2 regions of the Chengkuizengella sp. SCS-71B genome follow, and region 1 is predicted to be linked to the other one. Evidence: riboswitches for the same ligand, from Rfam matches in the RefSeq annotation. Region 1 holds a riboswitch; the other holds the start of a gene.
What was found. Region 1 has a riboswitch for S-adenosylmethionine ahead of VQL36_RS19020 (methionine ABC transporter ATP-binding protein). Riboswitches for the same ligand answer to the same signal wherever they lie in the genome.
Positions count from the first base shown of each region.

Region 2: linked by a shared signal. The riboswitch ahead of metA (homoserine O-acetyltransferase MetA) and the one ahead of VQL36_RS19020 (methionine ABC transporter ATP-binding protein) in region 1 are both predicted to bind S-adenosylmethionine.

Region 1 covers NZ_JAZHSH010000001.1:3,923,123-3,927,925, forward strand. The annotation lists gene VQL36_RS19010 (MetQ/NlpA family ABC transporter substrate-binding protein) at 1-269, opposite strand, end outside; gene VQL36_RS19015 (methionine ABC transporter permease) at 287-952, opposite strand; gene VQL36_RS19020 (methionine ABC transporter ATP-binding protein) at 933-1,970, opposite strand; SAM riboswitch class I at 2,057-2,165, opposite strand; gene VQL36_RS19025 (SMC family ATPase) at 2,281-4,803, opposite strand, start outside.
Region 2 covers NZ_JAZHSH010000001.1:868,173-872,975, forward strand. The annotation lists gene VQL36_RS04275 (HRDC domain-containing protein) at 145-780, shown strand; gene mgtE (magnesium transporter) at 786-2,138, opposite strand; SAM riboswitch class I at 2,316-2,421, shown strand; gene metA (homoserine O-acetyltransferase MetA) at 2,542-3,453, shown strand; gene VQL36_RS04290 (PLP-dependent transferase) at 3,468-4,628, shown strand; gene VQL36_RS04295 (MDR family MFS transporter) at 4,722-4,803, opposite strand, start outside.

The DNA.
Region 1 (4,803 bases):
TCTTTTTCAGCTAGCGCTGTATTTGGTAGAACGTAATCTTGGAATGTAACAATTTCTAGTTCAATCCCTTTTTCAGCTAACACAGGTACAGCTTGCTCTAAAATTTCAGCATGAGGTACATTGGAAGCTCCAACTACTAATGTTACTGCTTCTTGATTACCTCCTTCATTCTTCACTTCATCAGTACCTTCCTGACTATCACTTGCTCCACAAGCTGTCAAAGCTAGTACAATAGTAAATAATATAACTGATAGTAAAACTTTCTTCATGTTTCTCTCTCCTTTTTTTATCTTTTATCTATTTTTGAAGTGACATAGTCACCTACAAACTGAATTGAAAATACAATGATTAATATGGCAATGGTAGTGATGAAAGTATAATCATATTGAAACCGTTGATATCCTTGTAGAAAGGCCAAATTCCCTAAGCCGCCTGCTCCCACAAACCCAGCCATTGCTGTATAACCTACTAAAGCAATCGCAGTTACCGTAATACCAGATACTAATGCGGGCATAGATTCAGGAAGCAACACCTTCCAGATAATTGTAGAAGTTTTGGCGCCCATTGCTTTAGCTGCTTCAATAACACCTTTATCTATTTCTCTCAGAGCAATTTCTACCATCCTTGCATAAAACGGAGCTGTTCCAATAATGAGAGCCGGTAACGCTGCATTTTCACCAATCATGCTTCCCACAATGACTTTCGTAAAAGGGATCAATAGAATGATTAAAATAATAAACGGAATAGATCTAAATATATTAACAATGGCAGCCACAAAAGCATGAATGATTTTATTTTCATAAATATTCCCTTTCGAGGTTAAGAACAATAGTAGACCTAAAATGATTCCAAGAACAAATGTAGCCACTACTGAGATAGCTGTCATATAAATGGTTTCCCCTGTAGCTTCCCACATTTTATCCCAATTCACATTAGGCAGTAATTCTTTCATGGGTTAACACCTCCACCTTCACCTTTTGCTGTCGAATGTATTTTATAGAATGTTCTACTTTTTCTGGTTCACCATCCACATGTACAAACATGGTTCCTACTGCTCCTCCATATGTTTGAGAAACTTTTCCATGTAATATATTAAAACTTACATCAAACTTTCTGATCACATTTGTAATCAAAGGCATCTCAGCTGTATCACCTATGAAGGTCAATTGAATGACTTTTCCTTTTGGATGTTGAACTAATAAGTTTTCTATCATTTCATTCGAAGATTCTGGTTCAATGACTTGGTTTACAAATCTTTTCGTCATGGATTGCTGAGGATTTTGAAATACATCAAATACGTTTCCTTCCTCTACAACCTGTCCATCTTCCATCATTGCAACACGATGACATATTTTACGTATCACGTGCATTTCATGCGTGATTAACACGATGGTTATTCCTAACTTTTGATTGATATCTACTAAAAGATCCAAGATAGAATCTGTCGTTTGTGGGTCTAATGCAGACGTAGCCTCATCGCATAACAGCACTTTTGGCCTATTCGCCAATGCCCTGGCAATACCAACCCGCTGCTTTTGACCACCACTTAGTTGTGATGGATATGAATTCTTCCTACCCTCTAATCCAACTAGTTTAATCATTTCATTTACTATATTCATACGCTCTTTTTTAGGTATACCTGCTATTTCAAGTGGAAATGAAATATTCTCCTGAACCGTTCGTGACCACAATAAATTAAAATGTTGAAAAATCATGCCGATCTCTTGTCGAGCTTTTCTTAATTCTCGTCTACTAATTGTTGTCATATTTCTTTCAGCAACAGTAATGGTTCCGTGAGTTGGAGTTTCTAATCCATTCAGTAAACGGATCAATGTGCTTTTACCAGCCCCACTATAACCAATAATTCCGAATATTTCACCAGCAGCAATATTCAAATCTACTTTTTGAACAGCTGTCACGATACTGTCTCCAGTCTCATATGTTTTGGTTACTTGCTTTAATTTAATCATGATGCTTCACCCGCCTAAATTTTGATAACAAAAAAACCTTTCTGCATGAGCAGAAAGGCTAGTAATTAAATATATGATTTACCTTTCTCTCATCTTCCAAAGTTTTCACTTTGTGCGAATTGGCACCATTTCAATTTAGCATTGACGGTTGCCGGGTTTCATAGGGCACATTCCCTCCACCTCTCTTGATAAGAGCAGTTTTATTATGAAATTTTTAAGTGACTTAAATAAAGTATGAAAATGATTCTAACATGCCTTTCATATGATGTCAAACCTTTCATTTCATAATTTAATATAATTTTTTAAAAATTCATCTCACATCAAACGCTGTAATACTGATTCCTTCTTTTGTTTTTTTGACATCTAATACAGCTGGAATAGACTGTTTTAATTCTTGGACATGTGAAATAACACCAATCATCCGTCCTGATTTTTGTAAATCTATCAATGTATCTATCGCTTTTGTTAAAGATTCCTCATCTAATGAACCAAATCCTTCATCAATAAACATCGTTTCAATGGAGATTCCACCTTGATAGGACTGAATCACATCTGCCATTCCTAGAGCTAAACAAAGAGATGCATTAAATTTTTCCCCACCAGACATCGTTTTTACATCACGCAACTGTCCAGTGTAGTGATCATATACATCTAAGCCAAGGCCACTTTGTCTTCCCCTTTTTTCCAATCGATCACTACGTAACAATTGAAATTGACCGTTTGATAACTTCTTCAGCCTTTGATTTGCCATCTGAATGATTTGCTCTAAAAACTCGATCTGTAAATATCGTTCAAAGGAAATCCGCTTTGCATTGTCTCCTCGTATTACATCGTATAAATCTTTAATTAACTGGTAATGCTCCTCAGCTTCCTGTACTTTTTTACTCACTGATAAAATGTTCTGTTTTCCTTCTTCAGCTCGTTCAGCGTAGTTATGTACTTCATAAAATTGTTCTCGAATGTGTCCGACCTGTTTTTCTAATTGATCTAATTCACCCTGTATCTCATTTAAATCAAACTGTTTTTTATCCTTTAATTCATCCTTTAGTTCTTCTATCTGTTTGGTTACTAATGACAAGTTATATTTCCACTCTTCTATTTGTTGTGTAAGTTGTTGACGATTCTCCTTTGCCATTTTTGCATTCTGATAATCTATTTCTTGTGAAAAACCAGCTTCTTCTAAGCTTTGGGTAAATTGGTTATTCACTTTATCTAGTTTATCCTTCGTTTCTAGCACCTGGTTTTCTGTATTGATGAAATGCACGTTCACTTCTGATTGTTGTATTTTCGTTTGTTCAAGCTGTTCCTGTACGGTTTTCCATTGATGCTCTAAATTCTCTTTGTTTTTTTGTGTTATTTCAATTCTTTCTTGTAATTTTACAAGAGATCGAACTTCTTCCGGTATATTCACAACGCTTTGTTCCAATAATGCTTTTTCAGTAGAATATTTTGTATTTATTTCGTTTAGTTCTGTTGCGTTTTTATCTTTATTCTGCATTTTTTGATCTAAGGCTTGATTCAACTGTTCCAACATTGGCTTCAGTTCATTCAACCTAATTTGTTTTTCTTTTAGCAATTCTACTTCTTTTTTTAGTTTTTTCCCTTCTTGAATAAATTGATTGTACTCTTCATTCATATGTTCTAAGTGAAAACCATACTGAACGACTGCTATTTCTTTTTCTTTGATTTGTAAATAGAAGTTGTCTAATTTTGCTTCAACTTTGCGGTATTCATCTTGAGTCAGTTCCTTTTCTTTTCTAGACAAATCTAGATCTTGTTTTGATGGAATCTCTTCTGAGGCGCTAGTTTTCAAAGGATGTTCCTTACTACCACAAACAGGACACATCTCTCCATCATGTAGATGAGACGCCAAGATACTAGCCTGTCCTTCAATCCAACGTTTTTCTAATTGAGTGTAATCGTGTTGTTTTTGTTCAAAGATCAATTTAGTAGATTCTACTTCTTTTTTCACTTCGACCAAGGCTTGTTTCAACTTTATGTATTCGGTTAACACTACTGATTGTTCTCGTTTTTCTGCTAATTTTTCTTGCTTTTCTGGTAATGAACGAAGCTGTTCTTCAAGAACTTTAACTTCATCCTGAGTTTTGTTTTTTTCTGATAATATGGTTTTTATTTGCTGTTCAATTGTTTTGAAAGTTTGTTTCAATAATTCTCTGTTCTGTTTAAGGCCCTTGATTTGAGTTTGTTTTAGATTTAACTCCTTTACCACTGGCAGCCATTGCCTAAGATGCTCCAAATGTTTTGAGATATGGTCGAGTTCTGGTTGTTTTTGCTCCTCAATTTTATATGCAGCTATCACATTTTTCAACGTTTCTTCTGTTTGAATCTTTCTTTTTTTTGCTACTTCCATTGCATTATTTTTAGAGAGAAAGTCTTTTTTAGTTTCAGTGCGAATTTGCTCAGTGAGCTCGAGACGATCCGTTTTTTCTGCTAAAACTAACCTTTTTTTCATGGAATCCATTTGAGGCAGCTTACTTTCTAATGTTTCTTTAAGTTTTCTTTTTTGTTCGAGTATATTAAATCTTTGATTAATCGCTTCTGCTTGATGATATTGAGCCGTCAATTCTTGCAGTTTTTTTGTTTCTTGTTGAAGTTTAAATTCATTTTTGCTCATTTGTTCCCTATAAAAAGAAATCTCTTGCTCAAGTGCATCTAAAATTTGAAACGTATTATATAATTCTTGTCCAAAAACTTCAGTTAGTTGAGTGTTGTCCCTCATAGGCAATACTGTTTTTAATCCGTTTATATAAACGCCTCTCTCTTTAATTTGCTGCTCAAAAAGAGATTGAGAGTGTTTCCGCTTTTCGTTCAG
Region 2 (4,803 bases), 3.1 Mb from region 1:
GTAAGTCCTATTGATATCAATAAGGAAATTTTATATGATTTTAAAAAAGATAAGAAATACGAGGGAGCACCTCTTTTGCAAACTTTGTAGAAGAGGTGTTTTTTGTTTTATTACTATCTGATAAAGATGGAAAGGAAGTATAGTATGATAGAAAATTTATTTTACATGAATACGTTGAAAAAGGAATCACAAGAAAAAAATGAAAGCAGTCTTGCTCAAGTTTATTTATTCCAACTTAATTCATCTTGGCAAATGAATTGGAAGGTGATAAGTGATGGGGAAATGGTTAGAGATTTGAAGATTGAGGACAAACGTTTAGAGGATATTTTACTAAAATTAAGATTTGAGTTTAAACAGTATATTGGGGAGGGTTATTTCCCTATGTATGGTGACCATTTCAATCATTCTACATCACTTTCTCCAAAAAATAAAAGAACTCAGTTATTATATTTTTATAGTGAACAAGTGACAAATCATGAGTTGTTTGATCTATTGCGTGGTTGGAGGAGAGAGGAGTCTGATAAGTTAGAAAAACCCCCCTATATTATTGCTTCTAATCGAGTATTAAAGATGTTAAGTACGTTTATTCCAAAAACGAAGGAGGAACTGTTGCAAATCCCTGGATTTGCAACAGCCAAAGTTGAACAATTTGGTGATTCAATCTTAAATATAACGAATCAATTTGAACGTTTAACTACATTTCCTCTTACGTGGGTTGAAGAAGAAATAAACGTTCGGAAATTTGATGATTGGTTTTACAAAAAACAAATGATGAAGTAAACATGTTAAAAATAAGAAATAAACAAGGTGGCTAAACCGAAATAAACAGTCAATGAAAAAATATCATTTAATGTTGTAATTAGTGGTCCAGAAGCAATAGCTGGGTCTACTTTGAACTGATATAAAATTAATGGAATAATCGTACCTGCTAATGTACCTATAATCAGTGTTAAAAATAATGATGAGCCAATGACGAAACTAAGTATCAAATTACCTTGCCAAAAAAAGGAGATCAGTAAAATTAGTAACCCACAAACAGTTCCAATGATAAGGCCCACGCCAATTTCTCGAAACAATAATTTAAATAAAGAAGCTTTATCCAAGTGTTGGGTAGTTAGCCCCCTTACTGCAATGGCTAAAGATTGAGTACCTGTGTTTCCTGTCATACCTGCTATCATAGGCATAAAAAAGGTCAATGCAACTACTTTTTCTAAAGTTCCTTCAAAGCTTGAGATAACATTACCTGACAACAATCCGAGAAATAATAATAGAACTAACCATGGTAAACGACGAATAGACGCAGTTATAGTACTTGTATTAAAATCAATGGATTTACCACTGGCGGATAGTTTATGAATATCCTCATTAGCTTCTGTAATCATAACATCAATAACATCATCAACTGTAATAATACCGGCTAGTCTTTGTTCTTCATCTACAACGGGAACAGCGATAAAGTCATATCTTTCAATTATTGTAGCAACATGTTCCTGATCCATAGTTACAGGCACAGAGATCACTCTGTTATACATGATGTCCTTAATTGAATCTTGAATATCAGCCAATAGTAAATCCCTGTAAGATACAACACCAACTAATTTTTTATCTTCATCTAATACATATAGGTAATAAATATTTTCAGCTATTTGAGCAAATGCTTTTATTTTGTCTATGGCTTCACGTACAGAATAATAACTGCGTATCCATACATAACGGTTCGTCATCATTCCCCCTGCAGTTTCAGGTGGATATTGCATTAAATTTTGAACCGTTTTGGATTCTTCTATTTGCATGGAAGACAAAAATTCTTCCATTTTTTCATCAGACAGCTCATTCAATAAATCAGCAAGATCATCATTTTCCATTATATCCATTACTTTTGATGATTTTTCTATTCCTAGAGCTTGTAATATTTCTAGTTGAAGTTCGCTTTCCAATTCTTGTATTAAAATAGCTAAATGCTTCGGTGATAAACACAAAATAAACTTCATTCTATGTTTATCTGGTAAAGCTTTGTAAAGTTCAGCAATATCATAAGGTTGCAGTTCATCAAATAAATTTTGAACTTCCTCTTTTTTATAATCCTTAATGTATTTAATGACTGTTAAAAGAACATTTTCAATTTGTGAATGTTTCATCTAAGTATTCACCCAAATTCGTTAATATAATTGTAAATTGCCCCATAATGAACAATAGCATAAACAAAATTTTAAATAAATGAAATTTAGCACATTTATTTCATTATATTTATTATTTTTCTTCTTGACTCAAATTCTTTTTTCAATTAAAGTAATAATAATTAAATAATCGTGAAACTCTTATCAAGAGCAGGTGGAGGGACTAGCCCGATGAAACCCGGCAACCGGCAATTTTATGCACGGTGCTAATTCTTGCAGAAGTGAAACTTCTGAGAGATGAGAGAGGATATCATTGAATAATGATATAAAAAACCTTTCTCAGTAAGCAGTGAGAAAGGTTTTTTTCTAACTACTCTGATGAGTTTTGTGATTGATACATTCAAACTAAAGGAGTGAAGTTGAGATGCCCGTTAAAATTCCAGATCATCTACCAGCCAGAGAAGTATTAAATAATGAGAATATTTTCGTAATGGATGAATCGAGAGCTTTTCATCAGGATATTCGCCCATTGAAGGTGATTATGTTAAATTTAATGCCTACCAAGGAGACGACTGAAACACAAATTTTACGCTTATTAAGTAATACCCCTTTACAAGTAGAATTTACCTTAATTCACCCTAAAACACATGCAAGTAAAAATACATCACAAGAACATTTAAAACAATTTTATAAAACGTTTGAAGAGGTTAGGCATCTGCGTTTTGATGGGATGATCATTACTGGAGCTCCCGTTGAGACTTTAAACTTTGAAGATGTGAACTATTGGGAAGAATTAAAGGATATTATGGAATGGTCTAAAGAACACGTTACCTCAACATTGCATATATGTTGGGCGTCACAAGCAGGCTTATATCATCACTTTGATGTTCCTAAATATTTGTTGGATGAAAAAATATTTGGAGTATTCCAACACCAAACGAATGTAAAAAACGTGAAATTATTTAGAGGCTTTGATGAAGTATTTAATGCCCCCCAGTCAAGACATACAGAGATACGTAGAGAAGACATTGAAAAACACGAAAATTTAGAAATATTATCTGAGTCAGAAGAGGCAGGAGTTTACATTGTAGGAACTAAAGATGGCAAGCAAATTTTTGTAACAGGTCATGCTGAGTACGATGCAGAGACTTTAAAATGGGAATATGACAGAGATATTAATAAAGGAATGGAATGTGCGATCCCCAAAAATTATTTTCCTAAAGATGATCCTGCTAATAAACCTTATAGTACTTGGAGAGCACATGGAAGTTTATTGTTTTCAAATTGGTTGAACTATTATGTATATCAAGAAACATCCTATGATTGGGTTATTTAAAGGAGGACATAGTTATGAGAATAGAAAGCCGCTTAGCTCAAATAGGTTCACAAGCTGATCCTAAAACTGGGGCTGTTAGTTACCCCATTTATCACTCTACTGCATTTAGGCATCCAAAACTAGGGGAAAGTACTGGATTTGATTATGCTAGAACTAAAAGTCCAACACGTACCATATTAGAAGATGCCATAGCAGACCTGGAAAGTGGAGACGCTGGGTTTGCATGCAGTTCAGGAATGGCTGCATTACAGACTATATTTGCTTTATTTTCACAAGGGGATCATTTGATTGTTTCATTAGATCTTTACGGTGGAACATATAGATTATTGGAGCAAACAATGTCTCGATTTGGTGTTACATCAAGTTATGTGGATACTAATAATATTGAAGAGATGGAAAAGCTTGTGACTCCAAATACGAAAGCAGTTTTGATCGAAACACCAACAAACCCTTTAATGATGGTGACAGATATTGAGAAAGTCAGCACATGGGCAAATTCGAAAAATATGCTTACCATTGTGGATAATACATTGCTTTCACCATACTTTCAAAGACCACTTGAATTAGGTGCGGATATTATCATTCACAGTGCCTCAAAATACCTTGGCGGGCATAATGATGTTATTGCAGGGTTAATTATTACAAAAGGTGATCAGTTATCTGAGAAGATGTTTGAGTTACATAATTCCATTGGTGCCATATTAGGACCTCAGGATTGTTGGTTATTAATGAGAGGTATGAAGACGTTAGCGCTCAGAATGGAACGTCATCAAGAAAATGCAACGAAAATAGCCGAATTTTTACTTGAACATCCAATGGTGGATGAAGTGTTTTATCCTGCTATACCAACACACCCTGCACATGAAATTCAAAATCGACAATCTTCAGGAAACACGGGTATTTTCTCTTTTAAAATGAAAGATGTAAGAATGATTGAGCCTATATTACGTCATATTGAAATTATTGCATTTGCAGAGAGTTTGGGGGGAGTAGAATCACTAATGACTTATCCTTCAGTACAAACTCATGCTGATATTCCAAAAGAAATTCGTGAAAAAGTAGGAGTAGATGATCGTTTATTACGTTACTCAGTAGGTATAGAACATGTTGAGGATTTAATTACAGATTTATCTCAGGCTTTTGAAAAGGCAAGGATTGAGGTTGACGGGGAATAAGAGCACTCATAACTAATTTCTTCATTAAAATAACCATAAAAACATAAACTAACGCCAGAACTAGTGGAGTTAGTTTATGTTTTGTTTATATATTTATTCCGTCACAAGATCTTTTTTCATTCCCTGTTCTTTCTTTTCTTTTCCAATGATCACAGATTTCTTTTTATCCCGTTTA